2 regions of the Brevibacillus aydinogluensis genome follow, and region 1 is predicted to be linked to the other one. Evidence: predicted binding sites of a transcription regulator. Region 1 holds the regulator's gene; the other holds the start of a gene.

Region 1 (7,961 bases):
ATCGAACGGAAGTGGCCGACGGCGTCCCAGGATGAAAAGCTCCGGCTCGCCGAAGAGTTGTTTGAACTGCGCCAGGTGAGTGATCGGGTAGTCGATCTGTGGCTGCAGTTTGAGGAAAAGCTGTCCATTGCGATTCGCCATATCAAGCAGCTGGAGGGAGAATACCCGCAATTGGAGGGTGAGTATCCGTCTGCTGATGCAAGTCAACCGGGCGCAGCCGCGCCGGCGATGGAAACTACGGACGTCAACGCATCGTCGGGGACACAACATGACGATGTCAGCAGCACGGCCGCCGTAAACCTGGAAACGTTCCCGGCAGATGTGGCCGGTCGTCCCTTTGAGCACATGTACCGCAAAGGCGAAGGGTTTTATCAGCTTCGCCTCTATCAGGACGCCCGACAGTGCTTTGCCGAACTGCTCAAGGAATCGCCGGACTGGGAGAGCGGTCGGCTGTATTACGCCTACAGCCTGTTGTTTTCCGAGGCGAGAGAGGAAGCGCTCCGGGAATTCCGCCTGCTCAGCCGCTCAGCCCAATCGCCGGTGGTGGCGGCGATCAGCTACAATGCGATCGGCTGCATGCTGGCGGAAGAACGGCAGTGGCTGGAGGCGGCACAAGCCTTCAAGACGGCGCTCGAACACCATCCGGAACAGCGGGAGGCGCGGTTTAACCTGGCGCTCTGCTACCTGCAGGACGACGATGTGCAGGAGGCGCTGGAGACGATCGAATCGCTGCTTCACGAGGGGGATTCTGACTGGGAAGCGCAATTGCTCTGGTTGAGGGCGGCCCGCATCCTGCAGGCGCGTGACGAGTCGGCGCAGCCGCTGCCTCCGGACTTGCTGAAACTGCCGACGCGCAAGCTGGACAGCGAGACACTGCGGGAGATGGCCAGCCTCTATGAATCGTTGGGCAACTATCACCGCGCCCAGGTGTGCTACCACTTTTTGGTAGAGCGATTTCCTCGCGAAGGGTGGGCGTGGCACGGATTGGCCTGGAACACCTGGTTAATCGCCGGCACGCGGCGGGCGCTGACCCTGATGAAAAAAGCGATCAGCCTAGCGCCGGACAATCCCGACTTTACCTTCAGCTACGGCTGGATGCTGCTGTTTGACGGCCGGGTGGACGACGCGCTGGCGACGTTTCGCTCGATCCTAAGCAACCAGCGGGATCACCGGCTGGCCCAGTCCGGACTGATCACCGCATACGAGCGGCTGGGGGACACGCTGACAGCCAAGCGATTGGCCGCGCCGTTTACCGAGGACGGTGATCCGTATATTCGTTCGCTCGGGTATTACCATCTCGGCCGGATTGCCGTTGCGGAGGAGAATTGGCGGCTGGCGGAGCACTATTTTCGACGGGTGCTTCCCCACAGCGGCCACTTTCAGGAAATTCCGCTCTACCTGCAGTTGTGCGCCGCCAAACTTGGGGGACCGACGGTCGCCAGCGAGCTTTTGCAGCCGGAGACAGTGACCGGAGCAGGAATATGTACGGACGCTGCCGAATGCTAGGGAAGCGGACGCCCTACTGTCCGCGCACGTACGAGGTGACAAGAGATTGAATCGTTTTATCGTCGTAGACTTTGAGACAACGGGAAGCCACCCGCGGCAGGGGGACAGCATCATCCAGATTGGCGCCGTCGCCATCGACGACGGGCAGATTACGGAGAGCTACTCCACCCTGATCAATCCCGGGCAGCCGATCCCGCCGTTTATTACGCAGTTGACCGGCATCACAGACGACATGGTGGCAGATGCCCCCTCGCTGGAGGAAGCGCTCCCCAGGTTCCTGCGCATGCTGGAGGGGCGGGCTTTTGTCGCTCACAATGCCGCATTTGACCTGCAATTTTTGCAAGAAGCCCTGCTGAGCCAGGGCTATTATACGTTTGACGGATATGTGCTGGACACGGTGGAATTGTCCCGCTTTTTGATGCCGATGCAAAACAGCTACCGCCTGGGGGAATTGGCCGATGACCTGCAGATCGAACACGACCGTCCGCATCAGGCGGACAGCGACGCGTTGGCGACGGCCAGGCTGTTTTTGCATCTGTTGGACATCCTGCGCCAACTTCCGTTGGTGACGGTGCAGCGGCTGCAAATGCTCGTTTCGTCGTTTCGCACTGACATCGACGTGCTGCTGCGCCACATTGAGATGGAAAAGCTGGCGGAGGTGCCGCTTTTGGATGAATCCGGCACCAGGGCAGACGAGTCAAAGCTGTGGGACGTGTACCGCCAGCTTGCCCTGCGCAAACGGGACGGACGTGCCAAGGCGCCGCTTGCCCGGTCCGACTCGCCGACAAAACCGTTTGCCGAGTTGCTGGAGCAGATGCTGGATGAACAGGCGGCGCTGGGGCGCAACCTGCCTGGCTATCAGCGGCGAGAAGCGCAGGAAGCGATGATGCGCGCGATCCATGACGCGATGAGCGATGGTGCCCATCTGCTGGTGGAAGCGGGGACCGGGACCGGCAAATCGCTCGCCTACCTGCTGCCCAGCATCGTGTGGGCCAAACAGAATCGTGAACCCGTGGTGATCAGCACGCACACCATCCACCTGCAGGAGCAGTTGTTTCATAAGGACATCCCTGCACTGAAACAATCGCTGCCGTTTGACTTTGAGGCGGCCACGCTGAAGGGGCGGGGCAATTATCTCTGCTTGCGCAAGTTTGAACAAAGCCTGGAGGAACCCGTGGAGGGAAACAGTCAGGAACTGCGCCTGGTTAAAGGGCAAATGCTCATCTGGCTGACCCAGACGGAAACGGGCGATGTGGAAGAGCTGAGCCTGCCCGCCACCGGACAGTTGTACTGGCAGCAGGTGAACAGCGATGCCGCTTCCTGCCTGCACAGAAACTGCCCGTGGTTCAGCCGCTGCTACTATTTCCAGGCCCGGGAGCGGGCGCGGGACGCGGACATCCTGATCGTCAACCACGCGCTTTTAATCAGCGATTTGCAGGCAGACAGCCGGATCCTGCCGCCGTATGAGACGGCAGTAATCGACGAGGCGCACCATCTGGAAGAGATCGCTACCGCTCATCTCGGCAAGCAGTTGTCCACAGCAGGAATGATGTTCCTCCTGGATCGGGCGGCAACGGAAGAAGGCAGCCTTGTGCGCCGCTTCACCGCCGAACTGCTGGATTGGCAGGCGGATGAGGGGGGCAGAGTCGCGGAGATCCTGGAAGAGATGGACGGGCTGTTCCCCGCGCTGCGCGAAAAGGCGTTGCAGTTGACTCAGCTGCTGTACAAATGGGCGGCGGATCGGGGAGAGGAGACGACCGATACCGGGCATGAAACCGTGCGGTACCGCAAGGAGTCGTTTTCCGGCCGACACGAGCGGATTCGCAGAGCGGCGCGCCGGGTGATCGATGCCCTCACGTCGTACACCGCTTTGATCGACCGCCTGCTTGCGTGCATCCCCGCCGACGAAAAACCGCCGTATGAGCTGCGCAGCCTCAGGACGGACGTGTCAGGCCTGGTGGACGAACTTCAGGAAGCGGCCGAACTGCTTCACTTTTTTGCTGGAACCGGACACGGCGTACGTCTGCTGGATGGAAGTGGAGGCCCGCACTCCGCGCAAGCACGTCTATTTGCACGCCGCACCGCTAAACGTCGCCGATGTGCTTGCCCATCCGCTGTTTGCCGCAAAACGCAGTCTGATTCTCACCTCGGCCACCTTGACGGTGAAGAACAGCTTTACCTACATGATCGAGCGGTTTGGCCTGGACCGGCTGCCGGAGGAGAAGGTCCGCACCCTGACCCTGCCCTCCCCGTTTGCCTATGAGGAACAGGGACTGCTGTTCATCCCTTCTGATTTTCCCACCCCGGGAAAAGAAAGCGACGAACACTACCTGGAAGCAGTCGTGCAGGGCTGCCTGGACGTGATCCGCGCCGCCGGTGGTCGAACACTGATCCTGTTTACGTCTCACTCGATGATCCGCCAGGTATACCAGATGATGAAGGAGCAGTTGACGGACGAGCCATACACCCTGCTTGGCCACGGCATTGACAGCAGCAACCGCAGCAAGCTGGTCCGGCTGTTCCAACAGCTGGAACATAGCGTGCTGCTGGGGACCAGCAGCTTTTGGGAAGGCGTGGACATCCCCGGCGAAGCGCTCAGCTGCCTGGTCATCGTGCGGCTTCCCTTTACGCCGCCCAACCACCCTGTATATCAGGGGAGAGCGGAGCAGTTGAAAGCAGTCGGGAAAAACGCCTTCATGTCGCTGGCTCTGCCGCAGGCGGTGATCCAGTTCAAACAGGGCGTCGGCCGGCTGATCCGGCATCATTTGGATCGCGGCGTCGTGGTCGTGTTTGACGCACGCATCATCGAGTCACGCTACGGCCGGGCGTTTTTGCAATCCCTGCCGCCGTTTCAGGTGCAGACGGGCACCTGGCCGGAGCTCCGTGAACGGATCGGTCCGTTTCTGGCCCAAGAGACCGGCACATAACGAAAGGCGTTGAGCGCCGGTCTGCATGCAATCCTGGCGAGGCTCATAAAATGAAGCAATAGTCTCGCAGGGATTTAGGTGATAGAATAAATGCTGGGGATTACGCGTAAGGCTTGTTGGCTGCTGCTGTGCGTCGTGCTGTTCGCCGGCTGTTCGATCGACAGTCATTTGCAGAACGCGGTGAAGGTGGAGGACCCCTACGCCAGCGACGACGAACGCGAATTTGTCGGGCTGGTGATCCACTTTCTCGCCCTGCCGCATGGCGAGAGCACGCTGATCCGACTGCCAAGCGGAAAGACCATGCTGGTCGACACGGGAAGCGCGGAAGACTGGCCCGTCTTGTTTGGCTTGTTGTCCGAGCAAAAACTGACGCGGCTGGACTACGTCGTCGTGACCAACGATCAGCCGGAACAAGCGGGAGGCTTTGCCTTTCTCAGCGACCGGCTGCTGGTGGATACGGTCATTCTGCCCCGTCTGATCGAGCCGTCGATTCGCGGGTTTGTCCCGCTCAAAGGGGACAAGAAGCTGTTGCCCGTCGCGGACGGCGACGCGATCGAGACTGGACAACGACGTGGTGTTGGACGTGCTTCATCCCAGCGAACCGCTGTTTTTGTCTCCGCAGGACAATTCCCTGGTATTCCGGCTGCGACACGGCCAGCTTCGCTTTCTCTTCGCCAGCGCCATCAATGAAAAGGCGGAAGAGCGCCTATTGGAGCAGTACGGCGGGCAGTTGAAGGCGGAAGTGCTGAAGGTGGCCGACCAGGGGAGAAATCAGGCCTCTTCCCAGCCGTTTCTCTCCAAGGTGGACCCGCAGGTGGCAGTCATTCTGACCGGCAAGTCCCGAAACGAGCTGAAAGACAGCCAGGAGGAAGTGCTGGAACGACTGGGCGAATCATGGGCGGAGACCTTCATCACCAGCCAGCACGGCACGATCACGATTCTGTCCAACGGCCGCGATTACCGTGTCGTCAAGCGAAAAACGTAAGGAGGGAGGACCGTACGGTGGCCAAAAGTGAAAAAATTTCAGAAGCGGTTGTTCGCCGTTTGCCGATCTATCTGCGCTATTTGAGCTATCTGCAGCAAGTGGGCGTGACGACGGTATCCTCCCAGCAGATGGGCAAAAATCTGGACATCAACCCCGCCCAAATCCGCAAAGATTTAGCCGCGTTCGGCGATTTCGGCAAAAAAGGCATCGGCTATGACGTCAACTACCTGGTGGAAAAAATCCGCCAGATTCTCAAACTGGATCAGGAAATCCGCGTCGCGCTCGTCGGCGCCGGCCATCTCGGCCATGCCATCAGCAATTACAATGCGTTCCTGAAGGATCAGATACGGATCGCGGCGATTTTTGACAGCGATCCGGCCAAGCAGGGCAAGCAGATCGCAGGGATCACGATCCAGCCGTTGGAAGAGCTGAAAGAGACGGTGAAGGAGCGTCACATTCGCCTGGCGATCATTACGGTCCCGGCTGCCGCCGCACAATCAGTGGCCGATCTCTTGATCGAGGCGGGGATCGAAGGCATTCTCAACTTCGCGCCGACGACCATTCGGACGGAGAAAGAGGTGCGCATCCACTATGCGGATGTGACGTCCAGTCTGCAAAGCCTGGCTTATTATCTAACGTAAGAACGGAGTGGTACGATGAAACAGACGATCTTGACTCACGCCACCGTGATCACCGTAAACGAACAGAACGAAGTGATTCATGATGGGGCCGTCGCGTTTGCCGGCAGCACGATTACGTACGTTGGGCCGACGCCTGAGGATGTGTCCGGCTACGACGAGGTGATCGACCTGAAGGGCAACTACGTCCTGCCGGGCCTGATCAACACGCACGGCCATGCGGGCATGTCGCTGTTGCGCGGATACTCAGACGATCTGCCGCTGCAGCAGTGGCTCGAAGACAAAATGTGGCCGCTGGAAGCGCAGTTTACCGGCGACCATGTGAAATGGGGCACATACCTGTCGCTGATTGAAATGATTCGCACGGGGACGACAACGTTTGTCGACATGTACGACCACATGGACGAAGTGGCGAAAGCTGTGGAAGCAACCGGGATGCGCGCCCGGCTGTGCCGCGGCATGATCGGCCTCTGCTCGGAGGAAGAGCGGGCGGCAAAACTTGAGGAGGCCACCGATTTTGCCAAAAACTGGCACAATCAGGCGGACGGCCGCATCACCACGATGCTTGCACCCCATGCGCCTTACACCTGCCCGCCGGAATTTATCATGCAAATTGTGGAACGGGCAGAAGAGCTTGCTTTGCCGATTCACATCCACATGTCGGAAACGAAGTGGGAAGTGGGGCAAAACGAGCAGGATTATGGCCTTCGTCCGGTCGCCCACCTGGAAAAACTGGGCGTGTTCCGCCGTCCGACGCTGGTAGCTCATGCCGTCCATTTGACGGATGAAGAAATAGATGTATTGGCAAACTATCAGGTGAAAGTCTCCCACAATGTGGTGAGCAACCTGAAGCTGGCCAGCGGCGTGGCGCCGGTTCCCAAAATGTTGGCGAAGGGGATCAGCGTTTCGCTGGGTACAGACAGCACCGCCAGCAACAACAACCTGAACCTGTTTGAAGAGTTGAAGCTGGCTGCTATTCTGCACAAGGGAGTGAGCTACGATCCCGTTGCCGTTCCGGCGGAAGAAGCGCTGCGCATGGCTACCCGCTACGGGGCGGATGGCGTGTTCCAGCCGGATGCGCTGGGGTCGATTGAGACTGGCAAGCAGGCCGACCTGATCGTCCTGGACAGCCATCAGGCCCATTTCCATCCCGCTCACAACCCGGTCTCCCACGTGGTGTATGCGGCCAATGGCCGGGACGTGACCGACACGATCGTGGCCGGCCGGTTCCTGATGCGCAACCGCGAGCTGTTGACTGTGGACGAGGAGCGCGTGATTTTTGAAGCAAACCGCGTGTTCCAAACGCTGAAACGGTAAAAGTCTCCTGTCAGGGCAAGTGACAGGAGAAGGGGAGCGTAGGTGTAGGTAAGGGAAGTTTTGTTTGGACGCCATGCCACGCTCATTTTTTCCACACGTCCGTAAGCGGGGCGTGGCGGAACTTAAGTGTGGGCGAGTGGGTCAAGGTTCTCAGCGGCGACGACAACGCTGCCCAGGAGACGCGGTATTCCTGGAGCAGATACCCTAGCACGTCAGGAGATGTCGTTCGTTGCGACGGTTTCACGCGCTCACCTCCTCGGGGTGTATCTGTAGTATGACCGGGACGACCGGGGGTATGTTTAGCAAGTTTTCCGTAGCGTTCTAAAACCTTCCCGCCGCACATAGGGTAAGGAAAAACGGGACAGGAGGGGAAGGACATGTACGTCCGGCCCAAGCAGCTCTGGTGGCTGATCCCTGTTTTTCTCGGCCTGTTTTTCCTTGGCGTGTCGCTGGGGGCACTGCACAACCGGCACGCCGGGAAGGTGACCATCATGGCGGAGGCGGAACGTGCGGAAGCGGATCGGACGGTCGTGGCCGCTCTCTTGGACCAGCTCACCGGGCAACAGGAGCGGCCGTTTGAAGTATTGC
Region 2 (7,961 bases), 1.2 Mb from region 1:
CTTCAATTCCCATCCGCCGTTGTACCGTTCCTGATCTTCCCACTGTTTGGGATATCCGATGCCCGGCTTCGTCTCCACGTTGTTCCAGTACATGTATTCTGCCCCGGAGCGGTTTGTCCACGTGTTTTTGCACGTGACGCTGCACGTGTGGCAGCCGATGCATTTGTCCAGATTCATCACCATGCCGACCTGCGCTTTAATGTTCAAGCCAATCCACCTCCTGCAATTTCCGGATGATGACGTTCAAATCCCGTTGGTTGCCTGTTGGTCCGTAATAGTTGAACCCGTAACTGAGTTGGGCGTAACCGCCGATCATATGCGTCGGCTTGACATGGACGCGGGTCGGGCTGTTGTGCGTACCGCCGCGGGTCTCTGTAATCGGCGTTCCCGGAACGTGGATATGGCGGTCCTGAGCATGGTACATGAACGCCATCCCGCGTGGAATGCGATGTGTCACGACGGCGCGGGCCACGACGACGCCGTTGCGGTTGAAGCATTCGATCCAGTCGTTGTCGGCGATCTGCGTTTCGGTCGCATCCTCGTGGTTCAACCAGATCGTCGGCCCCCCGCGGAACAGCGTCAGCATCGGCAGCGCGTCGTAGTACATGCTGTGAACAGACCATTTGTTATGCGGCGTCAGGTAGTTCAGGACAATTTCCTTGCCGTCCTTGACCGGCCGCTTGCTGTTTGGATGAAACGGCGCATGTTTGAGGGTCGGCTTGAATGTCGCCAATGTCTCGCCGAATTCGCGCAGCATTTCATGGTCGATGTAAAACTGCTGTCTCCCGGTTAACGTTCGCCACGGAATAAGCCGCTCCACATTGGTGGTGAACGGCGAATAGCGGCGTCCGCCTTTTTCCGAACCGCTGAACGCGGGGGAGGTGATGACCGTTTTCGGCCTTGCGGTGATCTCCTCAAACGTGAAACATTCTTCCTCCCGTTCTTCCGCCAAATCTTTCAGGTGCAGCGCCGTTTTCTTCTCCAGCGCTTCCCATGCCTTGACCGCCATTTTTCCGTTTGCGGTCGAAGAAAGCGTGAGAATGGCCTCGGCCACATTCCGGTCCGTACTCAAATCGGGACATCCCGTCGCAACCCCGTTTCCTCTCCGGACGCCAAGCACGCGCTTTAATCGGTCGTATTCGTCCGACGCGGACCAGACAATGCCTTTTATGCCAAACGGTTTGTTTTCTACCAGCGGGCCGAGGGAGATCATTTTTTCGTACACGGACGCATAATCCCGCTCGACGACGTGAACGTGCGGCATCGTTTTCCCCGGAACCGGCTCGCATTGTCCCTTGCTCCAATCACGCACGAGCCCGTACGGCTGCGCCAGTTCATCCGGCGAATCGTGAAGGAGCGGCGTGGTGACGATATCGTTTTGCGGCCCGTCGAACTGCCGGGCGGCCATCGTCGAAAAAGCGCGCGCCAGTTCCTTGAACGTCTCCCAGTCCGAACGCGATTCCCATTGGGGGGACACGGCCGGATTGAACGGATGAATAAACGGATGCATGTCGGTGCTGCTCAAATCGCTCTTCTCATACCAGGTCGCGGCAGGCAGCACGATGTCCGAATACAGCGCCGTGCCAGCCATCCGGAAATCAAGGTTGACGAGCAAATCCAGTTTGCCTTCCGGCGCATTCTCCTTCCACTCGATTTCCTGGGGACGCAGCCCGATGTTGTCCTCGTTCAGCAGCCCGTTTGAGGTGCCCAGCAAATGTTTGAGAAAATATTCGTGCCCTTTGCCGGAACTGGAAATCAGGTTGGCTCTCCATACAAACAGGACACGCGGAAAATTAGCCGGGTCATCCGGATTCTCGATGGAAAACTTCAAGGTTCGATTTTTCAGCTGTTCGGCGACATAAGCGGCGATCTCTTCCCTGGTGCGGGCACCCGCTCGCTCTGCATCCCGGTACAGTTCCAGCGAATTGCGGCTGAACTGGGGATAGGATGGCAGCCAACCAAGCCTTACTGCCAGCACGTTATAGTCGGCGCTGTGCTCGTATCTGGCTTTCCCCGCCAGCGGTGACACCAGACTCTCGATCTGAGTATCTTCATAGCGCCATTGGTCGGTCGCGAAGTAGAAAAAGGACGTCCCGTTTTGCAGACGCGGCGGCAAGGACCAGTCCCTGGCAAAGGCGATCGTCTGCCAGCCTTCCGCGGGGCGCAGCTTCTCCTGGCCGACGTAGTGCGCCCAGCCACCGCCGTTGACGCCCTGACAGCCGGTCATCAGCACGAGGTTGATAATCGCCCGGTAGATGACGTCGGAATTGTACCAATGGTTAATCCCGGCGCCCAAAATAATCATCGACCGTCCCTTCGTCTCCACCGCGTTTTGCGCAAACTCGCGGGCGATTTGCACGACAGTATGGCGGTCCACGCCCGTAATTTTCTCCTGCCAGGCCGGCGTGAACGGTTGGTCGTCATCGTAGCTCTTCGGGCACGAGTCCCCCAGGTTCCGGTCGATCCCGTACTTGGCCAGCACGAGGTCGCAGACGGACGTCACGAACAGCGTTTTGCCGCCCTGTTCAATCCGCTTGACCGGTACGGCTCGCTCCATCACGTGCCGGCCGTCGTCGTCAAAATACGGGAGCTGAATCGTCAGCACTTCATCATGGACACCCAGCAGGGAAATGCGCGGGTCGATCGCGGTTCCGTTCGCGTCTTCCATGCGTAAATTCCATCGGCCCTCTTCGCCCCAGCGGAAACCGAGGCTGCCGTTGGGAACGGCGAAAGACCCGCTGTTGTCGTCGTACACCACCGTTTTCCATTGAACGTTGTTTCCCGCAGCTCCCAGGTCCTCCGCCAGCAGGAAACGGTCGGCCGTATACGCGCCGTTGTTTTCCGTAAGCAGCACCAGGTTGGGGAAATCCGTATATTGTTTGGCATACTGCAGAAAATAATCAGTCTGATTCTCGACATAAAATTCCTTCAGGATCACGTGCCCCATCGCCATAGCGAGCGCACCGTCCGTCCCGGGCTTGACCGACATCCACGTATCGGCCAATTTGACGAACTCCGCATAATCGGGACTGATGGAGACGACTTTCGTGCCGCGATAGCGGGCCTCAGCAAGAAAATGGGCGTCCGGCGTCCGGGTCATCGGCAGATTGGACCCCCATACGAGAATATAGCCGGAATTGAACCAATCGCTGCTTTCTGGAACATCCGTCTGATCTCCCCAAATTTGCGGCGATGCCGGCGGCAAATCGGCGTACCAGTCGTAGAAGCTGAGCAGCGGTGCACCTATGAGCGAAAGGAAGCGGGAGCCAGCCGCATAGCTGACCATGGACATCGCCGGAATCGGCGAAAACCCGATGATCCGATCCGGTCCGTACTTTTTGATCGTATGGATCATCGACGCCGAGATGATTTCCGTCACCTCATCCCAGGAGACGCGGACAAACCCGCCTTTTCCGCGGGCCGATTTATAGCGCTTCGCCTTCTTTGGATCTTCCACAATGCTGGCCCATGCCCGCACCGGGTCTTTCTCTTTGTTTTTCGCTTGTTTCCACAAGTCGAGGAGCGCGCCTCGTATGTAGGGGTACTTGACGCGCAGCGGGCTGTACAAATACCAGGAGAAGCTGGCTCCCCTCGGACATCCGCGCGGTTCAAAATCCGGCATGTCCGGACCGGTCGAGGGATAGTCCGTATGTTGCGTTTCCCACGTGACAATGCCGTCTTTGACGAATATTTGCCAGCTGCAGGAACCGGTGCAATTCACGCCATGGGTCGAACGTACGACCTTGTCGTGCTGCCACCGCCTGCGGTACATATCTTCCCAGTCCCGGTTCTCGGGGGACATTTCACTCCAGCCTTCGGAATATTGTTCCCGTTTGGAGAAGTATCTCAGTTTCTGAAACAATGGCGTTTTCTTGCCCATGATATACCTCCCTTGTTGTAGGTGCGGCGCTATGCTTTGTTCATCCCGTTGCTTCTCAATGTAGCATTCCATGTTCACTTTTCATGTGAAAAAAATCACAATATCACCGCGTTGGACGCCCGATAAACACCAGGTTTCAAAAAATCGACAAAAAGCGGACTCCTCCGTACGAAGAAGTCCGCTTTTTCCCCAGCTACGTTCATCCGCCGATTTGCGGCATACACCGGGCGGTTGGCGTATGCGCCGTCATTTTCATGCCTCATTTCTGCCCGTTGTTCCATTGATCAAGCATCTGGCTCATTTTTCTTTTCGCTTCGGCAACGACTGTTTCAATGTCCTGGCGGGACGGTTGATCCAGATGGATCCCCGCCAATACAGCGACGGTGCGGCCAAGTGTGCGGCATGCCGTCTCTGCCAGTTCGGCAGCGAGCGGTCCTTCCCGATGGCCGGGCAGAGCCAACACCTCAACTTGTACGTCCTGATCATTGGTGACGTATGCTGTTGCTGACGCCCCGATGTGGGCCGTCCCCCCGGTAACCAGGAAGACCACGTCCCTTCCCATCATGAACGGGCGAATCTCTACCATCTCAAAATGAATTGATTTATCCATAAAGCTCGACGCCTCTTCTCTTTCAGTCCTGACCTGTCCTGCACTCATCATAATAACACCGCAGTTCCGCATCACGAATGATCTTGGTCACACGCTGAAAAAAGGTTGCAGATATGTGACCAAGATCACAATAGCGGCACCTCCCTTTTTTTATGATGAAAAACGTAAAGCAAACCAGCACGTACGGGGGAATACTGAGTTGGGTATTTTGGACGAAATTTCCTCATCATGTGGTCTTGCTATGTCCTTTCGTGTTATGCTGTTCACACCACATGCGGCTCCGTTTATATATGGTGAATCGGGATTATCGAAACAGGAGGGAACCACCGATGATAAAAGCGGATCTCGCAGGGAGCATTCGGAATACGTCCTGCTTTTCAGAGGGGAATTTTGCCAAACTGAAGGAAATCATGTGCGACAACCATTTTCCTGCGGGATCGCATTTATTTTGGGAAGGGGACCCGGCGGACAAACTGTACTTTCTCCATAAAGGAAGGGTGCGCATTACCAAAGCGACTGATGACGGCAAACACTTGGTCATTTACACGCATCAGGCAGGAGATCTCTTCGGCCAAGTGGACCCTTTTCGCGAATCTGTTCATTTTTTTGGTGCGGAAATTCTTGAGGATGCTGCTGTCGGAATCATCCAGCAACAAGATCTGGAAGCGTTGCTGCTGCAGCATGGCGATCTGGCCGTAGAGTTCATGAAGTGGATCGGACTGATGAATCGGTTGACGCAATCCAAATTGCGCGATTTGATGTTGTTCGGCAAACTGGGAATTCTGTGTTCGCTGCTTATTCGTTTGGGGAATACATATGGAATCGAACAAGGCGGGCGCATCTTCATTTCCAAAAAGTTGACCAATTCGGAGTTGGCGGATATGATCGGCACGACACGGGAAAGCGTGAACCGCATCCTCGGGGATTTGAAAAAAGCGGGTGTCATTTCTTACGAAGATGGACATATTGTCATCCAGGACTTGGATTACCTGCGTGATACGTGCCAGTGTGAAAACTGCCCGAAGGAAATTTGCCGGGTCTAAAGACATTGCCATTTTACAACACAATTCACGAAAGAAGGCTGACTGTTGACCATGCTGACTGTGTGCGAGTTGATTGCCGGATGAACGCAGCGAACCGATCAACTATAAGGTTAAAACGCATTTACGAACCGCCCTCTCCGGAAGACGGCGTACGCATTCTGGTCGACCGGCTCTGGCCGCGCGGCATTTCAAAAGAGCAGGCGTCCCTCGATGAATGGATGAAAGAAATCGCTCCGAGTCCCGAATTGCGCAAGTGGTTCTGTCATCAACCGGAGCGATTTGCGGAATTTACGCGAAGATACGAACTGGAATTGTCAGAAGATCCGACCCGGTGCAGACTCGTCGATCGGATATGGGAACTCGCGTCTGAAAAAAACGTCACGCTTGTTTATGCCGCAAAAGATCCCGTCCACAACCACGCCATTGTTCTGCAGCAATGGCTGAACCGCCGCTTACATTCGGATGGGTGATACCAACAGTGCTGAACCGACTTCCTTATGGCTGCATGTGGAATGCACTCCCGGATGGCACTTGCCCTGCTTTGTCAAATGGAATCACGGCAAACCGCACGGCTGAGTTCTGCTTTTTCTTCCGCGTTCAACATGTTTTCCGCCATGGGAAACAGCACGTTTTCTTCTTTCATGAAATGATCGGTTAAGACGGCATGGGCCTGAAGCGCATAGGAAGCAATCTCTTTCGCCCGTCCGGCATCCGCCGTCCCCTCCAACTGTTCCACGGCCTCCAGGAATTTCTTCAAGTTTTGTTTGGCCAACTCGTGTTCATATTCCATCACGGCGATTGGCCCCATCTGTCTGCCAATATATTTTGCCATGAGGGGAAAGAGCGCACCTTCTTCCCGTTCCGAATGAGGGTCGAGTTCTCTCACAAAGGCTTCCACTTTTTGTTTCAGCGCTGCAAGCTGAGCGGTCCAGTCCGTTGTTTCCTGATCCGCGCCGATTTCAGCCGCCTCCCGGGCAAACGCATCCATTTGTTCCCGAAGCGGTCCGTGCTCGCGTTTCAGTTGGGCAAGCGGTTCGCACAGTGCTACCTGGGCTCGGCCTTCCGACATCATGTGGCCACAATGGTGAGGCATTTGTTCCATACAAGATGCTCCTTTCGTTTTTTATGTGCACATTTGAAACGCTCAAAACCGTATCCATGCAGGATTTAGTCTGGTTGGCAACTGGTGCAGATATGCGGCACGATTCCAGCCCCCCACAACAGCCCTGCGCATAGGAAAGGCTCATTTTATGCCACATACACGACCAACACTGTACCGGCAATCAGCACGGAATAGGCAATCTCAAGTATGCCCGTCTGTTTGACGGATAGTTTCGTGTGCGGTGACCAGACGGCCCGAACAGCCAAAACGGCCAGCGGCACCAACAACCCGGGAGGGAACCATAACGCCCCTGCGACGAGTAGAGCAAGATGGTACATGACAGAGAATCTGTAATACATCGCATTGTGCTTTTCCCGAATCATCGTCTTTACGTAAAAAACCGTTCCCGTAAAATACAGGATGCTGAATCCGAACAGCTCAGCCGCAAGCCTCCAATCGGTTCCTCCCCCCGCCTGATACGCAACAAACACCATCAGGCTGAACTGTACGACAGCGGCCAGGTCGTTGAGAAGGGCCCTTTCCTGATTGCGCCTGGCGTAATAACAATTGACGAGAAACAACGGGATGAAAAACGGAACCAACCGCGCCAGTGCCGGGTCCAATACGAGCAGCAGGAAACCGATTGGAATCAGCAAACTGCCGTATACCTGCATCGGTCTCCGGTAGATCGTGGTCTTTTTCGTCCGCAGCCACTGCAGAAAAGCGTACGAGAACAAGTAGGCGAGAAACCAGCCGAGAAAAAGCAGCACATGCAGCCAAACGGGCTTTGCCGCGAACATGCCGAATAAAAACGGAATAAGCAGCATCGCCCAGGCCCCATGTTGGTTGGGTATATATCCCTTTTTCATCCGATCCCCCTCCAGGTTCACTGGGCCTTGTCAAACGTTTTCCTCCATATCTGCAATCTTACCGTTTTACACGCGGAAATAACACATTGTTTTCCAGGTGTATGTGTTCGAACAAATCCGATTCCAGTTCTTCGAGCTTCTGAAATGTCAGGGTATACGTCCGGCATGCCCCTTCAGGCAGCCGATAATCTTGCGTGACCGCCCTCATTTCTTTTAACAGTGTGCCCACAGCGCTGTGGTCGGCTTCCAACTCCTCAATTGTATGTGCCGCCTTTGAGATGTCTGTTTCAGCGCCTGTTTGTTCAGCTTTGCGAATCAGTGGAAAGACCATTTCCTCTTCCGTGATCAGGTGCTGCTCCAGCTCCATCTTCATTTGATGGAACAGTTTGTGAAGTTGGGCCAACTCCGGATGCAGCTGACCGTGCACCCGAAGAATTTTGGTAGTAAATTCACTGAG

What was found. Region 1 encodes Rex, which represses fermentation and respiration genes when NADH is low (regulators of the CRP and FNR family bind a similar motif). Its sites were predicted from a motif close to TTGTGAAATATTTCACAA; they were not measured.
Region 2: the regulator Rex is predicted to act here: its motif matches at 3,964-3,981, upstream of Q7F15_RS16510 (nitrate reductase subunit alpha).

The regions. Positions count from the first base shown of each region.
Region 1 covers NZ_OY569118.1:2,195,542-2,203,502, reverse strand. The annotation lists gene Q7F15_RS10740 (tetratricopeptide repeat protein) at 1-1,506, shown strand, start outside; partial or broken gene dinG (ATP-dependent DNA helicase DinG) at 1,553-4,433, shown strand; gene Q7F15_RS10725 (ComEC/Rec2 family competence protein) at 4,524-5,123, shown strand; gene Q7F15_RS10720 (ComEC/Rec2 family competence protein) at 5,017-5,418, shown strand; gene Q7F15_RS10715 (redox-sensing transcriptional repressor Rex) at 5,436-6,059, shown strand; gene Q7F15_RS10710 (amidohydrolase) at 6,075-7,373, shown strand; gene Q7F15_RS10705 (hypothetical protein) at 7,456-7,617, opposite strand; gene Q7F15_RS10700 (hypothetical protein) at 7,751-7,961, shown strand, end outside.
Region 2 covers NZ_OY569118.1:3,352,586-3,360,546, forward strand. The annotation lists gene narH (nitrate reductase subunit beta) at 1-207, opposite strand, end outside; gene Q7F15_RS16510 (nitrate reductase subunit alpha) at 197-3,883, opposite strand; gene lpdD (prenylated flavin chaperone LpdD) at 4,140-4,490, opposite strand; gene Q7F15_RS16520 (Crp/Fnr family transcriptional regulator) at 4,820-5,533, shown strand; gene Q7F15_RS16525 (DUF488 domain-containing protein) at 5,614-6,003, shown strand; gene Q7F15_RS16530 (hemerythrin domain-containing protein) at 6,078-6,635, opposite strand; gene Q7F15_RS16535 (YwiC-like family protein) at 6,782-7,504, opposite strand; gene ric (iron-sulfur cluster repair di-iron protein) at 7,563-7,961, opposite strand, start outside.